DNA from 3 places in the Anoxybacillus sp. ST70 genome. Region 1 is predicted to be linked to each of the others. Evidence: predicted binding sites of a transcription regulator. Region 1 holds the regulator's gene; each other region holds the start of a gene.
The links. Region 1 encodes Rex, which represses fermentation and respiration genes when NADH is low (regulators of the CRP and FNR family bind a similar motif). Its sites were predicted from a motif close to TTGTGAAATATTTCACAA; they were not measured.
Positions count from the first base shown of each region.

Region 1 (9,976 bases):
ATATGGCAGCAAGTTTTCAGACAAGTGTTGTTGAAGTATTAGTAGGAAAAACGATACAAGCAGCTGCGCATTACGACGTGAAACAAATATTGCTAGCTGGTGGTGTCGCAGCAAATGAAGGATTGCGCACACAATTACAAAAACAAGTTGAGCAATTACCAGAGGTAGAACTTGTCATTCCGCCATTGTCCCTTTGTACAGATAATGCGGCGATGATTGCGGCAGCTGGGACAGTATTATTTCAACAAGGAAAGCGCGCGACCATGGCGTTAAATGCGAATCCAAGTCTACTGTTGTAGTCCGTGTCCCTGTGAACAGGGGCATTTTTTTGTGGATTATTTTATCCATATGTTTGTGGATAATGTGGAAAACGTGTAATATATGTTATTTTATCATAACGAGTTAACCACAAAGAAATAGACAAATTTTTTAATTGTATTGTGGATAATGTGGAAAAGTGCGTGAATAACTTATATTTAGATGTTTTTTCTGTGGATATGTTTGTGTAAAAAGATGAGCTAGTCCACAAATGGAGCTAGCTCATCATTATTGTTGTAAAAGTTCCCATTGTTCGAATAATTCATCGAATTTTTGTTTCAGTTGTTCAATTTTCGCTTGTGTATCTCGGGCTTTTTCATAGTCGTTGTAGCAGGAAGGATCATATAATTGTTGTTCATACGTTGCAATTTGTTGCTCGAGTTGTTCCATTTCTATTTCTAGCTGCTCTATTTTTCGTTTTCGTTGTCTCTCTAATTTTTTTCGTTCTTTTTCTTCTTCATATGAGCGTTTTAGTGACGATGATTCGTCCGTTGTTGTCTCTTGAGCGATTTGTCCAAGTTCGAGTAGCTCTGCTTTTTTCGCCACGTAATAATCGTAGTCCCCTAAATATTCAATGAGACCGTCTGTGGATAACTCGTATATTTTTGTTGCGATTTTGTTAATAAAATAACGGTCGTGAGAAACGAAGATAATTGTTCCTGGGTATTCAATAAGCGCTTGTTCTAGCACTTCTTTGCTGTCTAAATCTAAATGGTTTGTCGGTTCGTCTAACACTAATACGTTGGCTTTTTTCATCATTAGTTTGGCGAGAGCGAGCCGGGCTTTTTCACCGCCGCTTAATGTTTGCACTGGCTTCAATACATCGTCACCAGAAAATAAAAAGTTTCCGAGAATCGTGCGAATTTCTTTTTCCGTCTTTAATCGATCTTCATCCCATAGTTCATCGATGACACGTTTGTTCGATGTTAATTGAGCTTGTTCTTGATCGTAATACCCAATTTGTACATTTGTTCCGTAGCGTAGTTCCCCATGTTTTACAGGGAGTTGCTTAATGATCGTTTTTAAAAGAGTCGATTTTCCAATTCCATTTGGCCCAATAAGTGCGATGCTATCACCGCGAGTGACACGAAATGAGAGGTTTGTTGCGATGATTTGATCATAACCAATGGCTAAATTGGTAGCTGTTAATACGTCATTTCCGCTTGGGCGTTCAATTTCGAAGCGAAACGATGCCGATTTTTCATCACCGAGCGGCTTTTCAATGATATTCATTTTTTCTAGTTGTTTTCTTCTGCTTTGAGCTCGCTTTGTTGTCGATGCACGGGCAATATTTCGTTGAATAAAATCTTTCAATTTTGAAATTTCTTCTTGTTGTTTTTCGTACAGTTTCAATTGTTGTTCAAATTGTTCCGCCCGTTGCTGTAAATAACTTGTATAGTTTCCAGCGTATTTTTTTATTTTTGTGCGTGATAATTCATACACTTGTGTCACGATTTGGTCAAGAAAATAGCGATCGTGTGAGACGATAAGAATGGCCCCATCATAATTTTTTAAATATTGTTCAAGCCATTGCAATGTTTCCATATCTAAATGGTTTGTTGGTTCGTCTAAAATCAACAAATCTGGTTTAGCTAGAAGCAGTTTGCCGAGCGCTAGCCGCGTTCGCTGTCCACCGCTTAACGTGGATACTTTTGTTGTGTAGTCATACTGAGAAAAGCGGAGGCCATGAAGCACAGAACGAATATCGGCTTCATATTGATAGCCACCTTTTTCTTTAAATTCCGTTTGTAAACGGTCGTAATGCTCAAGTAAGCGCTCATAGTCGGCACCGTGCAAGCTCATTTGTTGTTCTAGGTCACGCAATTGTTTTTCCATTTGTTGAAGCGGGGCAAACACATCGAGCATTTCTTCCCAAATGGAGCGATGGGCGTGCAAACCAGTATATTGATCTAAGTAGCCAATTGTTACGTGTTTCGGTTTAATCACTTCCCCTGTGTCATATGACAATTGGCCGGCAATGATTTTTAATAATGTCGATTTTCCTGCACCATTTCTTCCAACTAACGCGATACGGTCTTTTTCTTGTATTTCAAGCTTAATGTCTGATAAAACTTGTTCCGCCCCATATGATTTGGATAGTTGATTTACTTGTAAAATGATCATCATTTTTCACCTCAATCTTCTTTTGATAGTGTAACGTACTTTCTTGATGTTCGGCAACACTAGTGTGCGAATAACAAATTTGACAAAAATAATAATAAAGGGTACAAAGGAAAGACAGAATGAAAAAAATAGTGTATAGTTTAAAAGTGGGGAGAACTTTTCAGACGTATAGGAGAGAAAAATGAAAGCGCTAACTATTTGTGAAAGGAAATGTGGGGGATTGACTCGTGAATAATGAACAACCAAAAATTCCGCAGGCGACCGCAAAGCGACTACCGTTGTATTATCGTTTTTTGAAAAACTTGCATGCATCAGGAAAGCAGCGTGTATCTTCAGCGGAGTTAAGTGAAGCCGTAAAAGTCGATTCAGCAACGATTCGCCGTGATTTTTCATACTTTGGTGCGCTTGGAAAAAAAGGATACGGTTATAATGTAAATTATTTGCTGTCGTTTTTCAGAAAAACGTTGGATCAAGATGAAACGACAGAAGTAGCGTTGTTCGGTGTCGGTAATTTAGGTACGGCATTTTTAAATTACAATTTTAGCAAAAACAATAATACGAAAATTGTGATGGCATTCGATGTAGATCCAGATAAAGTAGGAACGGAAGTAGGAGGAGTGCCTGTTTATCATTTAGATGAATTGGAAGAAAAACTAGGTGGGATTACGGTAGCCATTTTAACCGTTCCAGCCCAAGTTGCCCAACCGATTACCGATCGGCTTGTCCAAAAAGGCATTAAAGGGATTTTAAACTTCACGCCTGCTCGTCTGCATGTACCTGAACACATTCGTGTTCATCATATTGATTTAGCGGTCGAATTGCAGTCACTTGTTTACTTTTTAAAACATTACGGAAATGAGTAAACCTCCCATTTACGAGCGGGAGGTTTTTTTCAATAAAGAACGAATAGCGGTGCCAAAATCTAATGTAGCAATAAGAATAAATAGCATCGTTGTGACGTCCCAAATGCCATCGTCAGCACTATCAACAGCAAAATAAGTGAATAAAATGCCCATCAAAAAGTAAAACAACGGCTCAGACTTCATGAAAACAGCCTCCAAATCACGAATTGCATTTGTTCTGCTTCTTTCATTATCTTTTCAATTTCTTCAGCAAATAACGTTTGAATAGCAACGACAAATGTATTCATCAGTACATGTGCTGCAATAGGGACGAGAATACGCTTTGTTTTCACATATAAGAAAGCAAATACAAATCCCATCGTTGCATAAAGAAGCAAATGTTCAAACTCTAAATGAACGACAGCAAATAAAAGGGAACTGACAGTTGCTGATAAGAAAAAGTTATATTTTTGATACAGCGTTCCAAAAATAATTTTTCGAAAAATGATTTCTTCTAAAATCGGTCCGACGATCGAAGTGACGAGCATAAGCGCTGGTGTTAGTTTCACCATCTCAACAATGCGTCTCGTATTTTCGGACCCCATCTCGACGCCAAATACGTGCATCTCAATATTTGCTGCGATGCCTTGAGCGAAAAGGGCAAGAAAGAACCCGCCAATTCCCCAAAAAATTGACGTTCCGATAGATGCTTGATGGCGATCGTACGAGTATTTCATATCTTCTCTCATGAAATAAAGAACGAAAAGAAAAGCGATCGAGAAGCTAATGACAGCCCAATAACCTGAGGCAATGGATAGAGCGACTTCTTTATTTGATGCGTCAACAAATCCGCTATGTGCAAGCAAAGGAACGCCAATTAAACTAGATAACTGCATGGCGATGTATGTAATAATGACATACCAATATTGCTTTTTCACGTGTTCAACCCCTTTTGACAAAATGAGTACTTTTTCATTTTACCATATTTTTTGTATGAATTTCGAAAGGAAAGACATAATGAAAAAGGGAAAGATTTAGTGAAAAATTTTTAACTTCCTACTTGCAAAATTGAAAAAAGTTCATTAATATAATAAGTGTGTTAGCACTCAATGATGATGAGTGCTAATAACGGAACGAAAATCTAATTAAGGAGGTCGTTTGCCGTGTTGAAGCCACTAGGTGATCGTATTGTCATTGAATTAATTCAAACTGAAGAAAAAACAGCGAGCGGAATTGTTTTACCAGACACAGCGAAAGAAAAACCACAAGAAGGAAAAGTTGTTGCAGTTGGTTCAGGTCGCGTTCTTGACAATGGTGAGCGCGTAGCTCCAGAAGTAAGCGTTGGTGACCGCATCATCTTCTCAAAATATGCGGGTACAGAAGTAAAATATGATGGAAAAGAATACTTAATCTTACGTGAAAGCGACATTTTAGCTGTGATTGGTTAATCGTTCGCCTGATAACATATAAAGCATACAAAAATACTTAACAAAAATTATCATCAAGGGGGTAAGATGTATGGCAAAAGAAATTAAATTCAGCGAAGAAGCTCGTCGTGCGATGTTACGCGGTGTAGATAAATTAGCTGATGCAGTAAAAGTAACATTAGGTCCAAAAGGTCGTAACGTTGTATTAGAGAAAAAATTTGGTTCTCCATTAATTACAAATGACGGTGTAACAATCGCAAAAGAAATCGAATTAGAAGATCCGTTTGAAAATATGGGTGCGAAGCTTGTTGCGGAAGTAGCAAGCAAAACAAACGATGTTGCTGGTGACGGTACAACAACAGCGACTGTATTAGCGCAAGCGATGATTCGTGAAGGATTGAAAAACGTAACAGCTGGTGCGAACCCAATGGGTATTCGCAAAGGTATTGAAAAAGCTGTTGCTGTTGCAGTAGAAGAATTAAAAGCAATCTCTAAACCAATTGAAGGCAAAGACTCAATCGCTCAAGTTGCAGCGATTTCTGCGGCTGACGAAGAAGTTGGTCAATTAATCGCAGAAGCAATGGAACGCGTTGGAAAAGACGGCGTAATTACATTAGAAGAGTCTAAAGGCTTCACAACAGAATTAGATGTTGTGGAAGGTATGCAATTTGACCGTGGTTATGTATCTCCATACATGATTACGGATTCTGACAAAATGGAAGCTGTATTAGAAAATCCATACATCTTAATTACAGATAAAAAAGTTTCAAGCATTCAAGAACTTCTTCCTGTATTAGAACAAGTTGTTCAACAAGGTAAACCATTATTAATCATTGCTGAAGATGTAGAAGGCGAAGCGCTTGCAACATTAGTTGTAAACAAACTTCGCGGTACATTCACAGCAGTTGCAGTAAAAGCGCCTGGCTTCGGTGACCGTCGTAAAGCGATGCTTCAAGATATCGCGATCTTAACAGGCGGTGAAGTCATCACAGAAGAATTAGGTCGTGAATTGAAATCAACAACAATTGCTTCACTTGGTCGTGCAGCGAAAGTTGTTGTAACAAAAGAACATACAACAATTGTTGGTGGCGCTGGTCTTGCAGAAGACATTCAAGCACGCATCAACCAAATCCGCGCTCAATTAGAAGAAACAACTTCTGAATTTGACCGTGAAAAATTACAAGAACGCTTAGCAAAATTAGCTGGTGGCGTTGCGGTTATTAAAGTCGGTGCTGCAACTGAAACTGAATTGAAAGAGCGCAAATTACGCATTGAAGACGCATTGAACGCAACACGTGCGGCAGTTGAAGAAGGTATCGTTGCCGGCGGTGGTACAGCGTTAATGAACGTATACAGCAAAGTTGCGGCTATTGAAGCGGAAGGCGACGAAGCAACTGGTGTGAAAATCGTTCTTCGTGCGATCGAAGAGCCAGTTCGTCAAATCGCACAAAACGCTGGTTTAGAAGGCTCTGTCATCGTAGAGCGCTTAAAAACAGAAAAACCTGGCGTTGGCTTCAACGCAGCAACTGGCGAGTGGGTTGACATGATCGAAGCGGGTATTGTTGACCCAACAAAAGTTACTCGTTCTGCGCTTCAAAACGCAGCATCTGTTGCCGCTATGTTCTTAACAACAGAAGCAGTCGTTGCGGATAAGCCAGAAGAAAATAAAGGCACACCTGGCATGCCTGACATGGGCGGCATGATGTAATCATACAAAGACTACCCCATTGGAAGAGGGGTAGTCTTTTCTTTCTAGTTGACTTAAAAAACAAAGAATAGATCCAATAGCTTGAACCCATGATCCAACGATGCCGAGCGACTGTCCTTCGGTTTTATTTCCTCTTTCTTCATATATACCGCCGATGGCCTGCAAGGCGTTGCCGATCGCTTGAAGTAAATTTCCGATTGGGTTTAGTGCGGATGAATGTTTATCCCCCCAATCATCTGAAAACGAAATAAGTCCCCCTAAGGACTGCAACCAGTTTCCTGTAATTTCTAATCTATTTCCCTCTTTGTTTAGTAGTCCAGCGATAACGGTGATGTTCCCGATAGCTTGAATTTCGTTTCCATATACACCTAATGTATCGGATGTTTCAGCATCTGCCTCTAGGGCGTTTCCTGTTGCTTGCAGCACGTTTCCCCATAAATCAAGAGCAAACTGTTTTTTATCGCTTAAAGAAGGGATGCTTCCGACGGCCGAAGTGACAGTACCTACCGCTTGAATAAATGAACCGATCAGCGCTTTCGGTTGATTCATGTGCATTCTCCTACAATTTTTTGTTCATATATCATATGCAAGCTACATATCGTTGTCAATTGTTAGAAAATTTAATAAAAAAGATGGCATCTTGACCGATGAGGAATAGAGTTGGTAGAATGGACTAAAATTTAAGATGCGCACCTTCGTATATCCTCGATAATATGGTTCGAGAGTCTCTACCGGGACACCGTAAATGACCCGACTACGAAGGCAGTGTTCTATATTGCTAGAATTCTGCCTTCGTTTTTTTATGCGGGGGTATGAATGCTAGCTTTTTTTATTATATGTAGATGGGGTGATTTTGTTTGAGTCAGCAGGAAATGATCGTCGTTTTAGATTTCGGGAGTCAGTATAATCAGTTAATTACACGCCGTATTCGTGAGTTTGGTGTGTACAGTGAGCTGCATCCACATACGATTACAGCGGAGCAAATTCAACAAATGAACGTAAAAGGAATTGTCTTTTCAGGTGGCCCAAATAGTGTATATGACGAACAAGCATTTACGTGCGATCCGGCCATTTTTGAGTTAGGCATTCCGATTTTAGGCATTTGTTATGGAATGCAGTTAATGACGCATCATTTAGGTGGAAAAGTGGAAAAAGCGACCCACCGAGAATATGGAAAAGCAACGATTGCGGTGCAACGCGTCTCTCGACTGTTTAGTGACTTACCGACAGAACAAATTGTTTGGATGAGTCATGGGGATTTAGTGACAAAAACACCGGAAGGGTTCACTGTTGATGCAACAAGCCCATCTTGCCCAATTGCCGCGATGAGTGATGAAACGAGAAAGTTTTACGCCGTTCAGTTTCATCCAGAAGTGCGCCATTCCGTATATGGAAATGAGTTATTAAAACGATTTGTGTTTCATGTTTGTGAGTGCAAAGGCGACTGGACAATGGGAAGTTTTATCGATCACGAAGTTCGTAAAATTCGTGAGCTTGTCGGTGATAAAAAAGTACTTTGCGCTTTAAGTGGCGGTGTTGATTCATCGGTAGCAGCTGTTCTCGTCCATCGTGCTATTGGTGATCAGTTGACGTGTATTTTTGTGGATCACGGCTTACTTCGCAAAGGAGAAGCGGAAAGCGTTATGAAAACGTTCCGTGAAGGCTTCCATATGAACGTCATTAAAGTAGACGCAAAAGAGCGGTTTTTAAATAAATTAAAAGGTGTAAGTGACCCGGAGCAAAAACGGAAAATTATCGGGAATGAGTTTATTTACGTGTTTGACGATGAAGCAGCAAAGTTGGATGGCATTGAGTTTTTAGTACAAGGTACACTTTACACGGATATTATTGAGAGCGGAACGGCAACAGCTCAAACCATTAAATCACATCATAATGTCGGCGGCTTACCTGAAGATATGAAATTTAAATTAATTGAGCCGCTAAACACGCTGTTTAAAGATGAAGTACGTGCTCTTGGTACAGAATTAGGGATTCCGGATGAGATCGTATGGCGTCAGCCGTTCCCAGGACCAGGACTTGGTATTCGGGTGTTAGGTGAAGTGACAGAAGAAAAGTTAAATATCGTTCGTGAATCGGATGCCATTTTGCGTGAAGAAATTAAAAAAGCAGGTCTTGATCGTGATATTTGGCAATACTTTACCGTCCTCCCTGACATTCGTAGCGTGGGAGTGATGGGAGATGCTCGTACGTACGATTATACGGTCGGTATTCGTGCAGTGACATCAATTGATGGCATGACAGCAGACTGGGCACGTATTCCTTGGGATGTGCTTGAAGTCATTTCAACGCGTATTGTTAATGAAGTACCTCACGTCAACCGCGTTGTGTATGATATTACAAGCAAACCACCAGCAACGATCGAATGGGAGTAAAAAACGAACAAAAAGTTTTTTTATATAAAAAATGTTCGTTTTTTATCTTGACTTTGTCGGATGTGCTTGATAGAATGTATGTGTAAAATAAATAGAGGATACATCGTATAATCTCGAGAATATGGCTCGAGAGTCTCTACCAAGCTACCGTAAATAGCTTGACTACGATGTGTAATGTGGGGAGAGGAATCTGATTGGTTCCTCTCTATGTTCTGTGCATTATGCATCATAGTCAACGCTTCTGGTAGTTTGCTAGAAGCGTTTTTCTTTTTATTAACAACATATGGAGGGACTGAAATTGATTAAGAAGTATTTCCAATTTGATGAGCTTGGTACAAATTATAAGAGAGAGATTATTGCAGGCTTAACGACGTTTTTATCTATGGCTTACATTTTATTTGTTAATCCGTCTATTTTGTCGTTAAGTGCGGTGCCAGATTTACCAAATGAAATGAGAATGGATCAAGGGGCTGTATTTACCGCAACAGCGATTGCGGCCGCTGTTGGATCGCTATTAATGGGGGTAATAGCACGTTATCCTATTGCACTTGCTCCGGGGATGGGATTAAATGCTTTCTTTGCTTTCACTGTTGTATTGACGATGGGCATTCCTTGGCAAACAGCATTATCTGGTGTTTTAATGTCTGGACTTATTTTTATTTTACTAACATTAAGTGGTATACGTGAAAAAATTATTAACTCGATCCCAGAAGACTTAAAATATGCGGTTGGAGCAGGGATTGGATTATTCATTACGTTTATCGGATTCCAAAACGCAGGCATTATTGTAAATAACGATGCGGTTCTCGTAGGATTAGGGCATTTGACAAATGGAAATACATTATTGGCGATCTTCGGTGTAATTGTTACCGTTATTTTAATGGTTTGTGGTGTCAACGGTGGAATTTTCATTGGCATGGTCGTTACTGCGATTGTGGGAATGATTACGGGATTAATTGATGTGCCGACAAAGGTAGTAGGTTCTGTACCAAGCCTTGCACCTACGTTTGGAGTAGCGTTTGAACATTTCGATCAAATTTTTAATATAAAAATGTTGGCGGTTGTGTTAACATTCTTGTTCGTCGATTTCTTTGATACAGCAGGAACATTAGTTGCTGTGGCGAATCAAGCAGGTTTATTAAAAGAAAATAAATTGCCACGGGC
Region 1 is NZ_JAHZOF010000020.1:790-10,765, reverse strand. It holds gene tsaD (tRNA (adenosine(37)-N6)-threonylcarbamoyltransferase complex transferase subunit TsaD) at 1-299, shown strand, start outside; gene K1I43_RS15015 (ABC-F family ATP-binding cassette domain-containing protein) at 547-2,442, opposite strand; gene K1I43_RS15010 (redox-sensing transcriptional repressor Rex) at 2,670-3,305, shown strand; gene K1I43_RS15005 (YdiK family protein) at 3,315-3,488, opposite strand; gene K1I43_RS15000 (CPBP family intramembrane glutamic endopeptidase) at 3,485-4,222, opposite strand; gene groES (co-chaperone GroES) at 4,448-4,732, shown strand; gene groL (chaperonin GroEL) at 4,803-6,419, shown strand; gene K1I43_RS14985 (DUF6944 family repetitive protein) at 6,420-6,968, opposite strand; purine riboswitch at 7,095-7,196, shown strand; gene guaA (glutamine-hydrolyzing GMP synthase) at 7,292-8,812, shown strand; purine riboswitch at 8,896-8,997, shown strand; gene K1I43_RS14975 (NCS2 family permease) at 9,114-9,976, shown strand, end outside.

Region 2 (9,976 bases), on a different contig from region 1:
ACGAAGCGCATAAATGCCTATATAAACGATAATGGCTGCCAACACAAGCCCAAATATATACCAATTGCCACCAAAATGTCGCTCAACAAAGCGAAAATATTGCACAACCCCAAACATACCTGTAAACAGCACAGTACATATAAAATACGGTTGTTTTCTTACATATATTAAAAACAACACGAAGATAAAAGCATATACGTATGGCCAAAAATGAAACTGGTCTGTGGAAATCCCTTGGATAAAGATGACAAATAGCCAACTGTGCATCGCCGTATAAGCCAGAACAGAAACAATTGATGGACGTCCAAGAAATGAAATGATTCCGTTGATTACGGCAAAAAGCAATAAAATAAAAAACGATGGCCACTCTCCACGTTCAATTTGATACGAAGACGGAAAATAGTAAAACCAACATGTAAGCTGTAGCAGTCCGAAACTGAATATAGAGAGAAACGAAATGCGAGTAAACATGGCAAACATAGCAGTAGGAATAAACCAAATGAAAAACAATAAAAAGCTATCCGCATGCGAGTTATATACTTGACCAATTAATGCGATACAAATCCCAAATGTTATCGCCCCAAAAATAAGCAACCATTTACTTAAAAAATGATGACGAAAAACCGTGGCGCTCATGCCATAAAACAAAATCATAAACCCAGCACCAATCCCGACTTTCATCAAGCGTCCAAGTTCAGGCCAATTAGAAGCAAAAAAATAAACGAGCGCTGCGACCAAAAACAAAAGTCCTAACAAATATGTTGTTTTCACAACACGTTGTGCCATAAAGTGGCCTCCTTAAACATCCTTTTTATCATTATACTATGACTAGAGGCCAAACGTATACATCATTCATCGATATCCAAGCCGTTCTGAAATTTGTTTACCTATCATTCTCATTTGTGCGTGAAGTTGTTCAATCCGCTCATTTGTCATACGAATGGTCGGTCCAGAAACACTGACTGCGGCAATGACTTGTTTCGTATGGTCAAAAATCGGAACAGCGACACATCGTATACCGTATTCGTTTTCTTCTAAGTCGAGCGCATAACCGTGTTGCCGAACACGTTCGAGCTCTTGAAACAACATTTGACGATCTGTAATCGTATAATCAGTATGTGGCGGCAATCCTTTTCGATCTAAAATATCTGCAACAACATGTTTAGGCAAATGCGCTAAAATCGCTTTTCCAACAGCCGTACAATGCATCGGTGCTCGCTTTCCAACTTTCGAATGCATGCGCAACGTTTCATTCCCATCTAACTTTTCAATATAAATGACTTCTCCTTGATCGTACACGACAAGATGCACGACTTCATTTGTCAATTTTTCCAACTCACGCAAATACGGTTTTGCTTCTTTTCGCAAATCGATCGATTCTAACAACTTTGAACTCATTTCTAGTAGCTTGTAGCCAAGTTTATAGCGCTCTGTTTCTTCATCTTGTTCGACATATCCATACTCAACAAGCGTCGACAACAACCGGTACACCGAGCTTTTATGAATTCCTATTTGTTTTGCGATTTCGGTTACACCCATTCCATGACGTTCATTACTTAAAATATCCATGATTTGCAACGCTCTACTCACTGATTTCACAAACGAATCTTTTTCCATGCTGCTTCCCACCTTTAGCACATAACGAGGGCATTCACATGGAATGCCCTCATCACATTATTGTTTTACATGCGCAAATTTTGCTTTTGCTTCTAAACGGCGGCGATGCAAAATCGGTTCTGTGTAGCCGTTCGGCTGTTCATATCCTTTGAAAACGAGATCACATGCCGCTTGAAAAGCAACGGATTGATCATAGTCAGCTGACATCGGTCGATACAATGGATCATCAGCATTTTGTTCATCTACCACTTTGGCCATTCGCTTCAATGTTTCCAGTACTTGTTCTTTTGTGCAAATTCCATGATGCAACCAGTTCGCAATATGTTGGCTCGAAATACGTAACGTTGCTCGATCTTCCATTAAACCAACATTATGAATATCAGGAACCTTTGAACAACCAACACCTTGGTCAATCCAACGAACAACGTAGCCAAGAATACTTTGGGCATTGTTATCTAGTTCCTGTTGAATTTCCTCAGGCGTCCATGTTGGATGGATTGCGACAGGAATTTGTAATATGTCATCACGATAGTTTTTCACATTTTTCTTCAGCTCATCTTGCACCGCAAATACGTCAACTTTATGATAATGAAGCGCATGTAAAGTCGCTGCAGTCGGTGACGGCACCCACGCTGTGTTTGCCCCTGCTTGCGGATGAGCAATTTTTTGCTTTAGCATCTCCGCCATCATATCAGGCATCGCCCACATTCCTTTGCCAATTTGAGCTCTTCCTTGAAAACCTGTCGCTAACCCAATCGCGACGTTCGATTTTTCGTAGCTTTGTAACCATGTGGCCGACTTCATTTCGTTTTTCCGAATCATCGGACCTGCTTCCATTGACGTATGGATTTCATCGCCTGTACGATCTAAAAAGCCTGTGTTAATGAAAACAATTCGATCTCTTACTTGATAAATGCAATTTTTTAAATTCAACGTTGTCCGACGCTCTTCATCCATCACGCCAATTTTAATTGTATTGCGTTCAAGACCGAGCATGTCTTCCACACGATCAAACAATTCGTTCGCAAATGCTACTTCTTCTGAACCGTGCATTTTCGGCTTTACGATGTAAATGGAACCTTTTCTTGAGTTCACGTATTTTCCGTTACCGAGAAGCGAATGTTTCATAATTAAAGTTGTCACAACGGCATCTAAAATGCCCTCATACACTTCTTCCCCATTTTCAAGCAAAATCGTACTGTTTGTCATTAAATGCCCAACGTTTCGCACAAACATGAGTGAACGACCTGGCAATGTGAGCGTTTCGCCATTTGGTGTCGTATACACGCGATCCGGTTGAAGGGCACGAGTCACTATTTTATTCCCTTTTGTAAAATTCGCTGTTAAATCCCCACGAACTAAGCCAAGCAAATTGCGATAAACAAGCACTTTATCTTCTGCGTCCACCGCTGCAACGGAATCTTCGCAATCCATAATCGTTGTTAAAGCTGACTCTAAATAAACATCTTTAATCCCAGCTGCATCTGTCTGCCCAATCGGATGAGTCCGATCAATTTGTATTTCAATATGCAGACCGTTATTTTTTAACAAAACGGCAGATGGTTGCTCTGGTGAGCCTTGATACCCGACAAATTTCTCACCATCTTGTAATGTTGTCGTTTGTCCATCTTTTACTGTGACAGTTAATGTCCCGTTTACAACAGCATATTGAACGGCATCTTTATGCGAATATTCACGAAGCGGTACCGCTTCATCTAAAAAGGCACGGACGTAAGCAATCACTTTCTCACCGCGTACTGGATTGTATCCTTTTCCTCGCTGTGCACCACCTTCTTCACTAATCACATCTGTCCCATATAGCGCATCGTACAAACTTCCCCAACGAGCATTGGCTGCATTGAGAGCATAACGTGCGTTTGTAATTGGAACAACGAGCTGTGGACCGGCTTGCTTAGCAATTTCATCATCTACATTTTCTGTTGTAATTTCAAAGTCATCAACTTCTGACTCTAAATATCCGATCTCTTGTAAAAACGATTGATATTGTTCAAAATCGAACTGCCCACGATGTTGCTTATGCCACTCATTTATTTTTTCTTGCAGCTCATCACGCTTCGCAAGCAACGCTTTATTTTTCGGTGTCAACTCTTCAATTAGCTGCTCAAAATCGCTCCAAAACTTGCTTGCATCTACCCCGCTATTTGGTAATACTTCATTTGTCATAAAATCATAAAAGATGTTTGCTACTTGCAAACGCCCAACTTGTACATATTCTCCCATCATCATTCCCCTTCCCCTTTTTTGTTGCGTATTACGAAACATAGTTTCAAATTTCTCGAAAATATCATACCACATAAAAACAGAAAATTTCAATAATTTTCTTGCAATGAATAAAGGCGGGAAGATCCCCGCCTCACTTGTAAATCCCATATTTTATAATATTCACATATTCCTCTAACTCTTGCACAAGCAAATTCCCGTGTTGAATTGGATTATATTTTTTATTTTTATACAATTGCATGTACTTATTCGATAATTGTTCAACGATCAACATCGTCATGCGCACGACAGTTTCAGCACATACATCATCACGTAACGTTTCTTTCTGAAGAAGATCTTTTAAAAAAATATGTTGCAATTGAAAATCTTCAGCATATGTTTCGTAATGTTTCGCAAGCAGTTGTTCCATTTCTTTTTTTACCGCTTTTGGTGGATTAGCCACTGCATCGATGACTAGTTGTGTTTCATGCGGATATGTCATAAATATTTGTTGTTTAGTAAGCACAATTTGCTTTATTCGTTCAAAAAAGTCACTACATCTTATTTCGTTTACTGCTTCCATCGTTTTTTCGGTCAACAACTGTTTTGCATAATGAACAACATATAAATATAAATTTTTTTTGCTTTTAAAATAATGAAATAACAATCCCTTTGAAATGCCAGCGCGACTCGTCATCACATCCGTTGATGCATTGTCGTATCCGTTTTGTACAAACTCTTCGATCACGGTTTGAATAATGAGTTTCTTTTTTTCTTCCGGTTGCCTTTCAAACGCTTCGTACAATCAAATCCCCCTCACACGACAATATCTTTCTTTTGATAAATTGCGTATGCTGCAACAATACTTGAAATAATGATCGCAATCATTAAACTTGTATACAATGGATCTATTTGTAAATCATAAATAATCGGTGCTGCATCAACATATTTAAACGGACTCACATATTTTAAGAACGATAAATCTTCAGAAATACTTGACATCATATTCATAAAATAAGTAACAAAGACAAGCCCAAGGGCAAATGATGATGCATTTCTCGTTTTACGCATCATCGTTGATAATAAAAATACTATGGACGCAAACGTAAAGTGAAGGAATACAGTTGCCAACGTCAATAAATAAATCGCTTTTAATGAAACATCGTATTCTTTAGCCATTTGAAAACCAATCAAACTAACAAGCAAAGAAACCACATTTAAAATAAGAATATTCACCACCACAACAAGCCATTTATTCGTTAAAATTTCTCCTCTCGTTACCGGTTTAGCAAGTAAAAATTCAATCGTTTTATCGTTTTCCTCTTTTGCAACGATGTTGGCAGCTAACATCGCTGCATAAACGCTACCAAGTAACGTTGTCATCATATATACCCGAACACCGTAATACCCTGTTAAATCGCCAATGCTTAGTTGATCCATCCCAAACGCCTTAATCATCGCTGGCGGCAATGATTGAAGAAGTTTTGTTACTTCTTTTTGCTGTTCCGCAAACTGTGGGAAAATGCTTAATGTCAAAAACACAAGACCACCAAGTACGATACTCCAAATCATTAAAGATTTTGCATTTCTCTTCCATTCACGTTTAAACATCGTCCATCCCTCACTTTTCGTAATAGTGCATAAACACATCTTCTAAAGATGGCTCGCTAATCGACACATCTTTTATGCGCAAGCTGTACAATAGGGCGATCAGTTCATTCATATCTCCTTTATATAGCATCGTCATTTCATTGCCGTTCATTTCTTTTTTTACAACACCTGCTAAATCAAATGAAGTATATTGCCCTTCTTCAAACACGATCGTCACATGTTTCAAATGGTTTTTCGTTAAATGTTCAATCGTTTCCACTTGAATTAATTTCCCTTCTTTAATAATCGCTACACGATCGCAAAGTTTTTGTACTTCAGAAAGAATGTGCGAGGAGAAGAAAATCGTCACTCCTTTTTTCCGTTCTTCCAAAAGTAGTTCAAAAAATGTATGCTGCATGAGCGGATCTAATCCACCGGTTGGTTCATCTAAAATTAACAATTTCGGCTCATGTAAAAGCGCCTGAACGATACCGACTTTTTTTCGATTTCCAAATGATAAATCTTCAATTTTTTTATAAGTATCTAAATCAAGACGTTCAGCTAACTGTTTCAATCGTCGATCCGACACTTTGTAAAATGATGCCGAATACGTCAATAAGTCGATTACTTTCATATCATCATAGTAATGCACTTCAGAAGGTAAATAGCCGACATGTCTCCGAATTTCTTTTGCATCTTTCACAATATCTTTTCCGAAAATTGTAGCACTACCGCTTGTTGGATAAATAAAATTTAATAATGTGCGAATCGTTGTGCTTTTTCCTGCCCCATTCGGCCCGATAAACCCAAAAATTTCCCCTTCCTCAATTGAAAATGTGACTCGTTCAATTCCTCGATTGTTTTTATACATTTTCGTTAACTGTTTAACATCAACAATGCCCATTATTCCGCCTCCCCGGCATCACTCATTTATTGACTAACAAGTCAATTCCATTATATAGAATTTTGACTGATTAGTCAATAAAGAATAAAAAATAATCCCCCTACACTCGTAGAGGGATTATTTCGCAAATACATGGTTTCCAATGATCACAGTCACTTGTCGTGAGCGGATCCATTCGCTTTTCGCCGTTTTTGGATTATAAAAATATAGCGACCCGCTTCCTAAACCGCGAAAAGCAATGGCTTCTTCGACCGCTCGATATGCTTCACGATCTGCCGGCTTATTAATTTCACCATTTTGTACAGGTGTAAATGCGTAATATCCTCCGGAACGATCATAAATGACTTGGCGAATAGTGTTTGGAAAATTCGGATGATCAACACGATTCAACACCACGGTTGCTACCGCCACTTTTCCTGCAAATGGCTCTCCTTTTGCTTCTGCATGAACAAGACGAGCTAATAAATCTTTATCAGCCTGAGAAATGGGTTGCGGGATGCGTAACGTTTCTCCAACAAATAAAACATCTGTTTGTTTTTGATTGATTCGTTGCAACTCTAGCAATGAAACATTGTAATGTTTTGCAATCGTCCAAAACGTTTCCCCTTGCTTGACATAACGAACTGTCGTTTGCGCAAAAGTTTCAGTTGCTGAGAAAAAGACAGTAGCTACAAACAGAGAAGCAAGTACTAGTAATTTCCTCATGTTATCCCTCCTAGTCTGTTGCTCGCTTACAAGACTAGCAGAGATTTATTAATCTATCATTATCTAATTGTTGGAAAATAGCTCAAATGATATGACGCTCAACATTCCAAAAGATATATGGAAAATGCTTCATTCACACTCCATATTCTAGTTGTCACAACTTTTTCAAAATCGCAATGATCATGTGACAAGCATCACAACAATCAACTAAAAAAAGAGATATGATTACATTGTGATATAAATCCATTTCGGAGGGTGAAAACGATGAAGAAATTATTTACCGCACAATCAACAGTTGGTGAAATTGTAGCTATATTTCCAAAAGCGAGCGATTTGTTTAGAGCATATAAAATTGATTTTTGTTGTGGTGGAAGTCGCTCTTTATCTGATGTGGTCACTGAAAAGCAATTAGATATAGAAACAATTTTAAACAAGCTACAATCAATGTATGAAAAATCGCTTGAAAAGGTAGAAAAAAATTGGTTAGAAGTTTCATATAAAGAGTTAATCGATCACATTATTCAAACACATCATCAATTTTTATTAGAAGAATTGCCTCAACTTACTCCATATGTAACAAAAGTAGCGCGCGTTCATGGTCCAACACAGCCGCACTTAATTCAAGTGCACCAATTGTTTCATGAATTAAAAATTGAGCTAGAGCAACATCTGATGAAGGAAGAAAAAGATGTATTTCCGCTTATTATACAATTTGAAACATCTCCGACGAAAGAAAACGAGCAAATAATGAAACAAGCAATTGAAGAGCTTACAGCTGAGCATGAACGTGCGGGTGATATAATTAAACGCATTCGAGAAGTGACAAACGACTTTACTCTCCCTGTCGACGCTTGCGGAACGTACCGACTAGTGTACAATCGCCTTGAAGCATTGGAGAATGATTTATTTACTCATATTCATTTAGAAAATAACATTTTATTTCCACGTATTCTACACGGAAAATGACATTCAAAAAATATCTTAGAAAACCGCTCTTTATTTAGCTATAGTCATTTACCACAAAAAATTCAAGAAGGTGTCGGAATTACTGACATCTTCTTTCTCTTTGTATCCCAATGACATATTAATCGTTGACAACTTACTTTTCGTAAGTTTATAATTATCTTGAAATCAAGATAAAGGTTGATGCATATGAGCCAAAACGATCAAACATTATCATTAAAACTATTCATTGTCCTTTCTAGAGCACATAAGGCGGTGTCGGAACATGTTAAACATGACATTCAACGTTACGGACTAAATCCAACGGAGTTTGGTGTTCTCGATTTGTTGTATCATAAAGGAGCGCAGCCGATTCAGCAAATCGGTGACAAAATTTTGCTTACAAGTGGAAGCATGACATACGTCATCGACAAACTCGAAGAAAAAGGATATATCGTCCGGCAACGTTGTGAAAAGGACCGCCGCATTACGTACGCTGTCATTACAGAAGAAGCACGAACATTAATGGATCACATTTTCCCACAGCACGCACAAAAAATGTTGGAAATTTTCCAATCTTTATCGACAGATGAAAAAGAAATGGCGATTCACTTGCTCAAAAAGATAGGTCTTTCATTAGCGCCTTTTTAAAGGCCTATCGCGCAACTTTTATCTTGAAATCAAGATATATGAAAGGAGAAATGATTATGATGCACATCGGTATTTTACTCATTCGTCTAGCTGTCGGTTTAACTTTTGTAGGTCATGGCGCTCAAAAATTATTCGGATGGTTTGGAGGATATGGCTTAAAAGGAACGGGAGGATGGCTTGAATCTATTGGACTAAAGCCCGGGGTGACAATGGCTCTCATTGCTGGATTAGCTGAGTTCGTTGGAGGGTTATTGTTTGCGCTTGGGTTGTTCACCCCATTTGCAGCTTTGTTAATCGCCGCAACGATGTTCGTTGCCATTGTAAAAGTACATGCACCAAATGGATTTTGGATTACACAAAACGGATTTGAATACAATCTCATTTTAATTGTGGTTGTCATTGGCGTTGCACTTATTGGCGCAGGCGACTACTCAATTGATGCACTTATCAAATAAGGAGGCGCACCATGATTCACGTATATCCTGCACATGAACGATTTGAATCAAATCACGGTTGGTTGCAAAGTTATTTTAGTTTCTCATTTGCTGAATATTTTGATCGAAAAAATATGAACTTTGGCCCATTACGCGTATTTAATGACGATATAATTGCTCCACAACGCGGATTTGGAGCACATCCTCATCAAGAAATGGAAATCGTTACAGTCGTCTTGAAAGGGCAACTCGAACATCGCGATAATCTTGGCAATCATCGCATCATCTCATTCGGTGAAGTACAACGAATGACGGCCGGAACAGGTATTGTACATTCAGAAATGAATCCGTCTACTACGGAAGAAGTCAATCTTCTACAGCTTTGGTTTTTACCTGAAACGTACGGTCTTACTCCGTCATACGAACAAATTTCATACGATGTTGAAAACATGAAAAATCGCTTATTGCCTATTGTTTCAAAAAAACAAGCCAGTGAGCAAGTTGCCTACATTCACCAAGATCTAACCATGTATTTATCCGATTTAGAAAATAACCAACAACTTACATTCCACCAACAAGAAGGACGCCGGATGTATGTGTTTGTTATTGAGGGAGAACTTGTGTTGAATGATGATACAATTTTACAACGTCGTGATGCCGCTCGTATCACAGATGTCACACAATTGCACATAACAGCGAACATAGACAGCCGTTTTATGCTCATTGACTTACCGTAGTTGCCAGCTTGCCCATGAAAACGGGCAAGCTGATCTTCTTTTGGAAAAGACTTTTTTCATCATTATGCCGCTCGATTTCTGTCAATCCAATATCGTTCTGACTAAAATCCTCCTGAAATATGAAACCTTTTACACCTCCATCAAAAAAGAAGTAAAATATAACTATACGTTGTCAA
Region 2 is NZ_JAHZOF010000004.1:166,924-176,899, forward strand. It holds gene K1I43_RS07880 (GDYXXLXY domain-containing protein) at 1-786, opposite strand, end outside; gene K1I43_RS07885 (IclR family transcriptional regulator) at 853-1,617, opposite strand; gene K1I43_RS07890 (malate synthase G) at 1,675-3,858, opposite strand; gene K1I43_RS07895 (TetR/AcrR family transcriptional regulator) at 3,992-4,642, opposite strand; gene K1I43_RS07900 (ABC transporter permease) at 4,654-5,448, opposite strand; gene K1I43_RS07905 (ABC transporter ATP-binding protein) at 5,459-6,331, opposite strand; gene K1I43_RS07910 (cell wall hydrolase) at 6,449-7,036, opposite strand; gene ric (iron-sulfur cluster repair di-iron protein) at 7,301-8,002, shown strand; gene K1I43_RS07920 (MarR family winged helix-turn-helix transcriptional regulator) at 8,189-8,629, shown strand; gene K1I43_RS07925 (DoxX family protein) at 8,686-9,084, shown strand; gene K1I43_RS07930 (pirin family protein) at 9,096-9,800, shown strand.
Region 2: ric (iron-sulfur cluster repair di-iron protein) is a predicted target of Rex. The motif match lies at 7,219-7,236, and genes of this name have one in related genera.

Region 3 (9,976 bases), on a different contig from region 1:
GGACTTTGCCATCGAGCGTTTGAACTTTTTCGTCAAGTGCTTGAACTTGTTCGCGTAAGGAAGATACTTCTTTTTCAAGAGATTCCACCTTTTTCTCCACTGCTTCCACTCGTTTTTCTAGCGATTCGACTTTTTCTCGAGTTGCTTTTACTTCGTGAAGGATTTCATAAAGCAACTGTTCGACCATATCGTTCACCTCCTTTTCGTTTCCATTTTACACGAATCGACAGCGGATGACTAGCGAACACTTCATTTTTTCGTCAAGCTGCTTATAGAGAACATTTCCTAAACGATGTTTTAGTAGAGAACGGCTGGCGAATCGATGACAAGAAGTAGAAGAAAAAAGTAGTGATTGAAGCTAATTACTTTCACGCTGCATGACTTTATAGCTAGTAAAACAAGAAATGTTGTGGCGGAAAAACGGGAGACTAAAAGGTACTTTTGGAACGGTTAGAGAGATGAAGAAGAGTTGACAAACAGAGAAAAAGAGAATATGATGATTTTATCAAATGTTTAAACTTTTAAACAAAAGAAAGGAAGAGAGGAATGGGACAAAAGGCGATCGAGGTGTTTCGATCGTGCATACCGTTATTTCAAGCGTTAAGCGATCCTCACCGTCAAGATATTGTATTGTTGCTTGCAGAACACGATAAGCTGACAGTCAATGAAATTACAGAACGGTCAAGTTTATCTCGTCCAGCGATTTCGCATCATTTAAAAATTTTGCGGGATCAAGGACTAGTGTCAGTAGAACAAAAAGGGACATTACGATATTATGTGTTGTCAATTGAAAAGGCGGTTGAATTATTAAAAGAATTGATTCAAGCTGTAGAAAATGAGTGCCTTTAGATGACTAAAGGCCAACTTTTTCAATTTATATGTTTAAGTTTTTAAACACTTGAAAATGAGGTGTGATAAGGGGGAGAAACATGGAGCAGCTACTTCAAAAACAAAAGCATTATTTTCAAACAGGCGAAACGCTTTCTCTTGATTTTCGCTTAAAGCAATTAACACGTTTGAAAGAGACAATAAAAAAGTATGAACAGACGATCACCGACACGTTAAAAAAAGAGTTGCATAAATCCCCATTTGAAGCGTATACGACAGAAATCGGGATCGTGTATGAAGAGATTCGTTTTGTAATGAAACGTCTAAGCGATTGGATGAAGCCGCAACGTGTACCGACGCCATTGACACACTTTGGATCAAAAAGTTACATATATCCAGAGCCATACGGTGTCAGTTTAATTATTGCGCCATGGAATTATCCATTTCAGCTTGCGATCAGTCCGCTCATTGGAGCGATCGCCGCAGGAAATTGTGCGATTGTCAAGCCGTCTGAATATACACCTGAGACGTCGTCTTTGTTGAAAGCGATTGTTTCCGAGGCGTTTTCAGAGGAATATGTGGCTGTCGTAGAAGGGGGTGTAGACGTTAGTCAAAAGCTACTTGACTTGCCTTTTGACCATATTTTTTTCACAGGAAGCGTGTCCGTAGGGAAAATGGTAATGGCTGCTGCCGCAAAACATTTGACGCCTGTCACATTAGAACTTGGTGGGAAAAGTCCCGCGATCGTCGATGCTTCTGCCCATATCGACTTGGCTGCGAAGCGGATCGTATGGGGGAAGTTTTTAAATGCGGGACAAACGTGTATTGCACCTGATTATGTGTTCGTGCATGCGTCTGTTAAATCGCTGCTTATTGAGCGAATGAAGCAGTATATTGAGCAATTGTACGGTGATAAAAATACGTACAGTCGTATAGTAACGGTGCGACATACAGAACGGCTCGTTCGCTTCTTAGCAAACGGTACAGTTTTACACGGTGGAACATACGACATCGAGCAACGTTGGATTGAACCGACATTGCTTGACGATATAACATGGGATGATGCTGTGATGCAAGAAGAAATTTTCGGCCCTATCTTGCCCATTCTTACGTTTGAAACGATTGATGAAGCAATTCAAATGATCAACGACTACGAAAAACCGCTTGCGCTTTATTTGTTCACCGAAGATCGTGACGTACAACAACAAATATTACAGCAAGTTCATTTCGGCGGGGGATGTATAAACGATACGGTTGTACATGTTGCTAATCCTCATTTGCCGTTTGGTGGGGTCGGACAAAGCGGCATCGGTGCATATCATGGAAAAGCAAGCTTTGATGCGTTCACCCACTACAAAAGCGTATTAAAACAAACAACGAAATTCGATATCCCGTTGCGCTATCCAAACTTTCCAAATGCGCTCAAGTGGGTACGAAAGCTGCTGAAATAAAAAAGTGTTCCTAAAGAGGCACTTTTTGTTCTGAAGATAAATTTGAACAAATTTCGAAAAAAATTTAACGAAAATGTGACAAGATTTCAGATGAACAACCGATTTCTTTTTCTATTTCCATGTATTATATAAAAGATAGCGCTTTTCTCGCTCGTTTTTAGAGATTGAGAAAAGTGTTTTTCTTTTTGTCAATCGATTTGCTGCTTATTTTTCCTGCGATGCAGTTTCTTCCTTCCCTTTTTCGTCACAATTATTTTTACAATACATGTTAAAATCATTTCAATAGTGTTAATACTACAAAGCTAATTAAATTCGCTCGTTTTGTATTTGTTTTTTTGTTCAATGAATCACAATTTTGTTGAGGTGAAGACAGATGAAGCGTTTGTTTGCCTTATTGATAGCGGGATTGCTTCCGCTTCTTGGTGGCTGTGAGATGGTTGTGTTTCAGCCGCAAGGACCAGCTGCAAGAAGTATTACAGAACTAATCAACTGGTCGATTTGGTGGATGCTTCTCGTTGTTGTCGTTGTATTTGCATTGTTTGCTTACATCGTATGGAAATATCGGGATCGCCCTGAGCGGCAAGGGGAAGAACCGCCTGAAGAGCATGGAAGCACGGTGCTTGAAATTGTATGGACCGTTATTCCGATTTTGATCGTCATCGCACTAACGATTCCGACAATGAGAACGTTATATGATTTAGAAAAACCGCCGAAAGGGTACGAAGACGAAAAACCGCTCGTCATTCATGTGACGTCAGCGGATTGGAAATGGATTTTTAGCTACCCTGAACAAAATATTGAAACGGTAAACTACGTCAACATTCCAGCAGGTCGTCTTGTGTTATTTAAAATGACTTCCGCGTCTACGATGCAGTCGTTTTGGGTACCAGCGCTAGCTGGACAAAAATATACGATGAACAAAATGGAAACGGAATTATACGTCGTTGCAGATCGTCCGGGATCGTATGAAGGACGGAATACAAACTTTAACGGACGAGGGTATGCACATATGCAGTTTGAAGTGTTAGCCCAAACGCCACAAGAGTTTGAAAAATGGGTGGAAGAAGTGAAACAAACGGCACCGAAATTAACGAAAGAAAAATATGAACAATTGTTGTTGCCGACACATTTAGGACGATTGACGTTTGTCGATACGCATTTGCAATGGGTAAACCATGCTGATCCGCATTCGAAGACGTACACAAATCCAGAATTATATCGCGGGCATGGATACCAAGGGAAAATTTTTATTCGTGAAGATAACTACAAAAGCTCATCAACTTGTAACGATGAGGAACAAAAAGCTTTAGAGAGTGATAGCGGAGGTGAACATCATGGGCATTAAGTGGAATGAAATATTTGTTGGAGGAGATCCGCTTCTTGTCGGTTCACAAATTGCGATTGTATTGACTGTCGTTGCGATTGTCGCTGGATTAACGTACTTTAAAAAATGGGGTTGGTTATGGCGCGAATGGCTTACGACAGTTGACCATAAAAAAATTGGGATTATGTACATTTTATCAGGTGTACTCATGTTTTTCCGCGGTGGAATTGACGGGTTGTTAATGAAGGCGCAAACGGCGCGCCCAGAAATGAACTTTTTAGATGCGCAACATTACAATGAAATTTTCACAACACATGGCGTCATTATGATTTTATTTATGGCGATGCCGTTTTTGATTGGTTTAATGAACGTCGTCGTGCCTCTGCAAATTGGAGCGCGCGATGTGGCGTTTCCGCAGTTGAACGCACTTAGCTTTTGGCTATTTTTTAGCGGGGCGATGTTATTTAACATTTCGTTCGTTGTCGGCGGTTCACCGGATGCAGGGTGGACGTCGTACTTCCCGCTTGCCGGAAAAGAGTTTAGCCCAGGCATCGGAAATAACTACTATGCGATTGCGTTGCAAATTGCAGGATTAGGGACGTTAATGACCGGTATTAACTTTATTGTCACCATTTTAAAAATGCGTGCACCAGGCATGACATTGATGAAAATGCCGATGTTTACATGGACAACATTCATTACGTCAATTATTATCGTCGCGGCATTTCCGATTTTTACAGTTGCCTTAGCGTTAATGACGTTTGACCGTTTGTACGGAACACATTTCTTTACGCTTTCTTCAGGCGGAAGCGATATGCTTTGGGCAAACTTATTTTGGCTTTGGGGCCACCCAGAAGTGTATATCGTCATTTTGCCGGCGTTCGGTATTTTCTCTGAAGTCATTGCGACGTTTTCACGAAAAACGTTGTTCGGCTATACATCGATGGTCGTTTCCATTGTTGGTATTGCATTTTTAAGTATGATCGTATGGGTGCACCATTTTTACACGATGGATGCAGGTCCTGCGGTGAACTCATTTTTCTCGATTACAACGATGTTAATTGCCGTTCCGACAGGCGTGAAAATTTTTAACTGGTTGTTTACGATGCGAAAAGGACGCATTCAATTTACAACTGCGATGTTATGGGCGCTCGCTTTCGTGCCAAACTTCGTCATCGGTGGAGTGACAGGGGTCATGTTGGCGATGGCGGCTGCAGATTACCAATATCACAATACGCTATTTTTAGTCGCGCACTTCCATTACGTGTTAATTCCAGGCGTTGTGTTTGCGGTATTTGCAGGGTTGTACTATTGGTGGCCAAAAATGTTCGGCTTTATGTTAAACGAAAAGCTCGGCAAATATCACTTCTGGTTGTTTACGATCGGATTTAACGTGACGTTTATGCCGATGTTTTTCCTCGGTTTAAAAGGCGCAGTTCGTCGGGCATATACGTATTCAGCAGAATCTGGGTTTGCGCCGCTGTTTCTCGTTTCTGCGATCGGTTCTATTATTTTGGCGATCGGCTTTGCGGTATTTTGTTATAACATTTATTGGAGCTTCCGTTATGCGAAGCGCAATGTTTCCCACGATCCATGGGATGCGCGCACGCTTGAATGGATGACGGCATCGCCAGTACAATTTTATAACTTTGCGGTCGTTCCAGAAGTGAAACAATTAGATGCGTTTTGGCATATGAAAAAACGTGGTGAAACGCTTACGTTGAAAGAAAGCGAAATCAAAAAAATTCATATGCCGAGCAACTCAGGTTTGCCGTTTTATATGGCAGTCGTGTTTGGAATTACAGGTTTCTTCCTCGTCTTTGAAGCGCATATCGCAGCAGCTGTTGCGGCGATTGGGATTATCATCGGGCTTGTCATTCGTTCGTTTGATTACAATGATGGCTATTATGTAAGCGTCGATGAGATTAAACGAACAGAACGTACGTGGAGAAACGTAGAAGGGGGGACGGAAAATCATGTCGGCTAACGTCAATCATTCTCTTCCACTGGAATATCAAACGGAACAAAACCGATTAAATATTTTAGGTTTTTGGATTTTTCTCGGGGCAGAAATTGTGCTATTTGCGACGTTGTTTGCCGTCTATGGTGTGTTAGGTCACCGCTATGCCGGTGGCCCAACGCCGAGCGACATTTTTAAGCTGAACGATGTGCTTATTGAAACGTTGTTGTTGTTAACGAGTAGCTTCACATGTGGATTAGCTGTCTTTTTCATGCGGCAACGCGATATGAAAAAACTGCTCGTTTGGTTTATTATCACCCTTTTATTAGGGGCAGGCTTTTTGTTTATGGAAATTCGGGAGTTTATTCATTACGTGCATGAAGGAGCAACGATGCAAACGAGCGCATTTTTATCAAGCTTTTTTGTGCTGCTTGGCACGCACGGCGCGCACGTGACGTTCGGAATCATTTGGGCGATTATGCTCATTATTCAACTCCTTCAACGCGGGTTGACGCCAATGACTGCAAGAAAAATGTTTATCATTAGTTTATATTGGCATTTCCTTGATGTCGTTTGGATTTTCATTTTTACGTTCGTTTATTTAAAAGGGATGGTGGGGTAAATGGAACATAAAAGCAAATATCCCGTTAGCCACGTGATTGGGTTTTTCTTTTCGCTTGTTTTAACGTTTGTCGCGGTGTTTGTCACATTAAAAATGAACGTATCATATACGATTGTCATGTGGATCATCGGTTCACTCGCGGTCATTCAAGCCGGACTTCAACTATTTATGTTTATGCACGTCACAGAAGGAGAAGACGGAAAAACGAACGTCATTAATATGGCATATGCAGTGTTCGTTGCGATCGTCATTGTCGCAGGATCGATTTGGGTGTTAACGTCTGGACATGCCGCACATTAAAACAACTGGTTGTACGCCAGTTGTTTTTTAATTTTTTACTCATGTATATACATGTCTACCTCCCACTTGTTCATCATTCTTGTTATAATGAAAAAAAGCAGGGAGGAGGGACGGGTGTGCGTGTATATGAGGAAACGTTAAAAAAATTGTTTATCAACTACACAATTGGCTCGATTTTGGCAGTTGTCGGTGTCGGTAGTACGCTAATGGTTATGGCATTGCATATTCGCCAAGTGGATTTAATGCTGTTGTTGCTTATTCAATTTTTTTCATTTTGCATGATGTTATTTATTGAATATCGCGCCTTTCAAAAAGATATTGATCCGATTCGTCGTCTTTTTTATGACAACAATATAACGGAACAACAGTTTTATTGGGCGCTTGTTCAAGCGAAGCGTTTTCCGCTGCTTACAGTGAGACGTATTGCGCTTCCACATTTTTTAGGGCTTTCTATTCCGGCCATTGCGTTGACGCTTTCGCTTATTTTTATAGATGTGTTGCGCATTCCATATATGTATGTCGTTTATGCTTTATTTGGTGCGTTGCTTATTGCAATGCTTCATGCGATGATTGAGTTTTTTTTAACGCTACGCACGATGCGCCCGCTCATTGGCGATATGATGCAAATCGGGAGAATGCATGGGTTTCATGAAACGATCCGAGCAACAAATGTCGTATATGTTCCGATGAAAATAAAAATTGGCTTAAGTGTGTTATTCATTGGCATTTTCCCAGTTTTATTATTTGTGTTAGCGACAGAGGTCAAATTGTTCGCTGAGGGGAAAAATACGTTTTCAGGCTATTGGACGTGGACGATTGTTGTTTTAGTCATTTCTGTTTTGTTTTCTTTATTTGCGGCGCGTGTCTTATCGGAAGATGTAGAACGAAGCATTGAAGATTTGCTTCAATATATGAACCGCGTGCAAAGAAAAGAGTATGAACTGATGTGTGACAACGTGTATATTGATGAATTTTCCGAGCTTACAAACGGCTTTAACCATATGGTCGATGCGATTGTCAAACGAGATGAAAAAAATAAGCAATTATTAAATAGTTTTATTTCGGTCATGACGACAGCGCTCGATGCGCGTGATGAATATACAGCTGGTCATTCGCAACGTGTTGCGGTATATGCTGTGGAAATTGGTAAAAGGCTAGGAGTGACAAATGAACAACTTGCGCGTTTATATCGTTCTGCGATTTTGCATGATATCGGCAAAATCGGTATCCCTGATCACATTTTATTGAAAGACGGAAAATTAACAGATGAGGAATTTGCATGGATTAAAAAACATCCGGTGCTCGGTGAAAACATTATTCGACAAGTGCAGCCGATTGAAAAAGTAAAAGATTTGCTTCCGGGCATTCGATCACATCATGAACGGATCGATGGAAAAGGGTATCCCGATGGCTTAAAAGGGGAGGACATTCCGCTCTTTGGGCGCATCATCGCGGTTGCTGATGCGTTCGATGCGATGACGTCTGATCGTCCATATCGAAAAGGAATGCATGTAGAAAAAGCGGTTTCGATTTTGTTAGAAGGTCGTGGGACACAATGGGATGCCCAAATGGTCGATTGTTTTATTTCTTTTTTAAAGGAGAGAGAACAAGAAAAAGTGAGTTAGATGCCAACGACGGCATCTATTTTTTTATGTAAGTGATATACTAAAAGAAAAAGGATGTGAGATGGTGAAACGGGTCGTGATTAGCTTTCTCCTTTTACTTGCAGGATGCGCGAATGGGCAAGATCCATCGAACGTGAAACAGTTAGAACAAACGATTGAAAAACAACAATCGGCCATTGAACAACTGCAAGAAAAAAATAAACAGCTTCAAAAAGAAAACGAGCAATTAAAAACCGAGGAAAAACAAATTTCTTCTTCTCTTTTATCTGTCGCGTTAAATGTTGTGACCGCGTTAAAAAATAAAGATATGAATACGCTTTCTTCTTATGTCCATTCGACAGCTGGGGTGCGGTTTAGTCCATATGGACATGTCGATGTCCAAAATGATTTGCAGTTTTCTGCTTCTCAGCTTCCTTCCCTTTGGGCTTCGACGCAAGTATATCAATGGGGAGTATATGACGGTTCAGGCGATCCTATTCAATTCACGTTTCAAGACTATTTTGATCGTTTCGTCTATGATGTAGATTTTGCGAATCCACATATGATCGGAAATAATGTTGTTGTTGGGACAGGAAATATGATTAACAACATTCAACAAGCATATCCGAACGGATCATTTATCGAATTTCATTTCACAGGCTTTGACCCACAGTATAGCGGCATGGATTGGAGAAGTTTGCGCCTCGTCTTTGAACAAGAAAACGGTCAATGGAAACTCGTTGGAATTATTCATGATGAATGGACGACATAACATACAAAAGGTGTCCGGACAGGGACACCTTTTGTATTACTCGCCTTTTAATTGCTTGAGTTGTTGCTCGACTTCTACATCAAATGATTGAGGGGGCATCGTTTGAATGACAGAGCGAGCTTTTGCTTCTGCTTCGAGCAACATTACTTTTTCTTCCATACGCGCAAAACCTTTTATGACATGATCGTAATGAAAAGACGTCATCGCTTCGTCCATTTGTTTCATCGTCTCGGCAACATAAAAGCGCGTCATTAACTGCACTTGTTTTAGTTTTAATTGCTCATATGTTTCGTACAGTTGCTTCACTTTTTCTGTTAAAACAGTTGTTTTTTCTTTTAATGTATTGTATTGTTGCGTATATAGTTCTAATTTTTTTTCATAAGCGATTTTTTCTTGAAGAGCCATTTTTGCGATCGGCTCTTCATTTTTTTCAACGGCTAATTTTGCTTGACGAGCACGTTTTTCAATCATTTCTTTCGCATCTGCGATCAAACGTTCATATTTTTGTTCTAACACGAATTGCTGCGCTAATGCTTGTTGTGCTTTTTCTAGCTGTTCTTCTAGTTCACGAATGTATTGTTTCGTCATGCGAATCGGATCTTCGCATTTGTCAATGATGTCGTGTAAGTCGGCAAGGACGACATGTTTGACGCGTTTAAAAATACCCATCTTATTTTTCCTCCTTGTTTATTGTTTTTTCCCATTCATCTAAAAAGCTATGGTTTTGAATAGGTGAAACGAACGGTTCAAATGCAGGCGCTGGTTTCGTTTTGCTTCTAAACAACACGTAAGCTGCAACAATAGCTAGGACAGCAAGCAACGCTTTCGGTAAAAGACCAACGAGCCCGATCGCCATGAGCGCCCCGCCAATCCATTTGCCGCCGCTTTTTGTCGTTTTCCACACGATCCATCCGATGATGACGAATGCCAACTGAATAAGGAAAGGAATCCATCCGAACATTGGCATGCCGTGTGGTCGCATCATTTGTGGACCGTGGTGGCCAAATGCGCGATGATGTTTCCCCATTCCCATCATGTGCTCTGCCGGCATTCGTCCGCTCCAACCGATGTGAATGAAATAAGTAGCGACGTGTGCGAATACGGCGACGACAACT
Region 3 is NZ_JAHZOF010000008.1:103,355-113,330, reverse strand. It holds gene K1I43_RS11615 (DUF2730 family protein) at 1-187, opposite strand, end outside; gene K1I43_RS11610 (ArsR/SmtB family transcription factor) at 547-849, shown strand; gene K1I43_RS11605 (aldehyde dehydrogenase) at 930-2,279, shown strand; gene qoxA (cytochrome aa3 quinol oxidase subunit II) at 2,653-3,624, shown strand; gene qoxB (cytochrome aa3 quinol oxidase subunit I) at 3,614-5,590, shown strand; gene qoxC (cytochrome aa3 quinol oxidase subunit III) at 5,580-6,185, shown strand; gene qoxD (cytochrome aa3 quinol oxidase subunit IV) at 6,186-6,485, shown strand; gene K1I43_RS11580 (HD-GYP domain-containing protein) at 6,602-8,110, shown strand; gene K1I43_RS11575 (hypothetical protein) at 8,172-8,861, shown strand; gene K1I43_RS11570 (PspA/IM30 family protein) at 8,898-9,530, opposite strand; gene K1I43_RS11565 (hypothetical protein) at 9,532-9,976, opposite strand, start outside.
Region 3: qoxA (cytochrome aa3 quinol oxidase subunit II) is a predicted target of Rex. The motif match lies at 2,615-2,632, and genes of this name have one in related genera.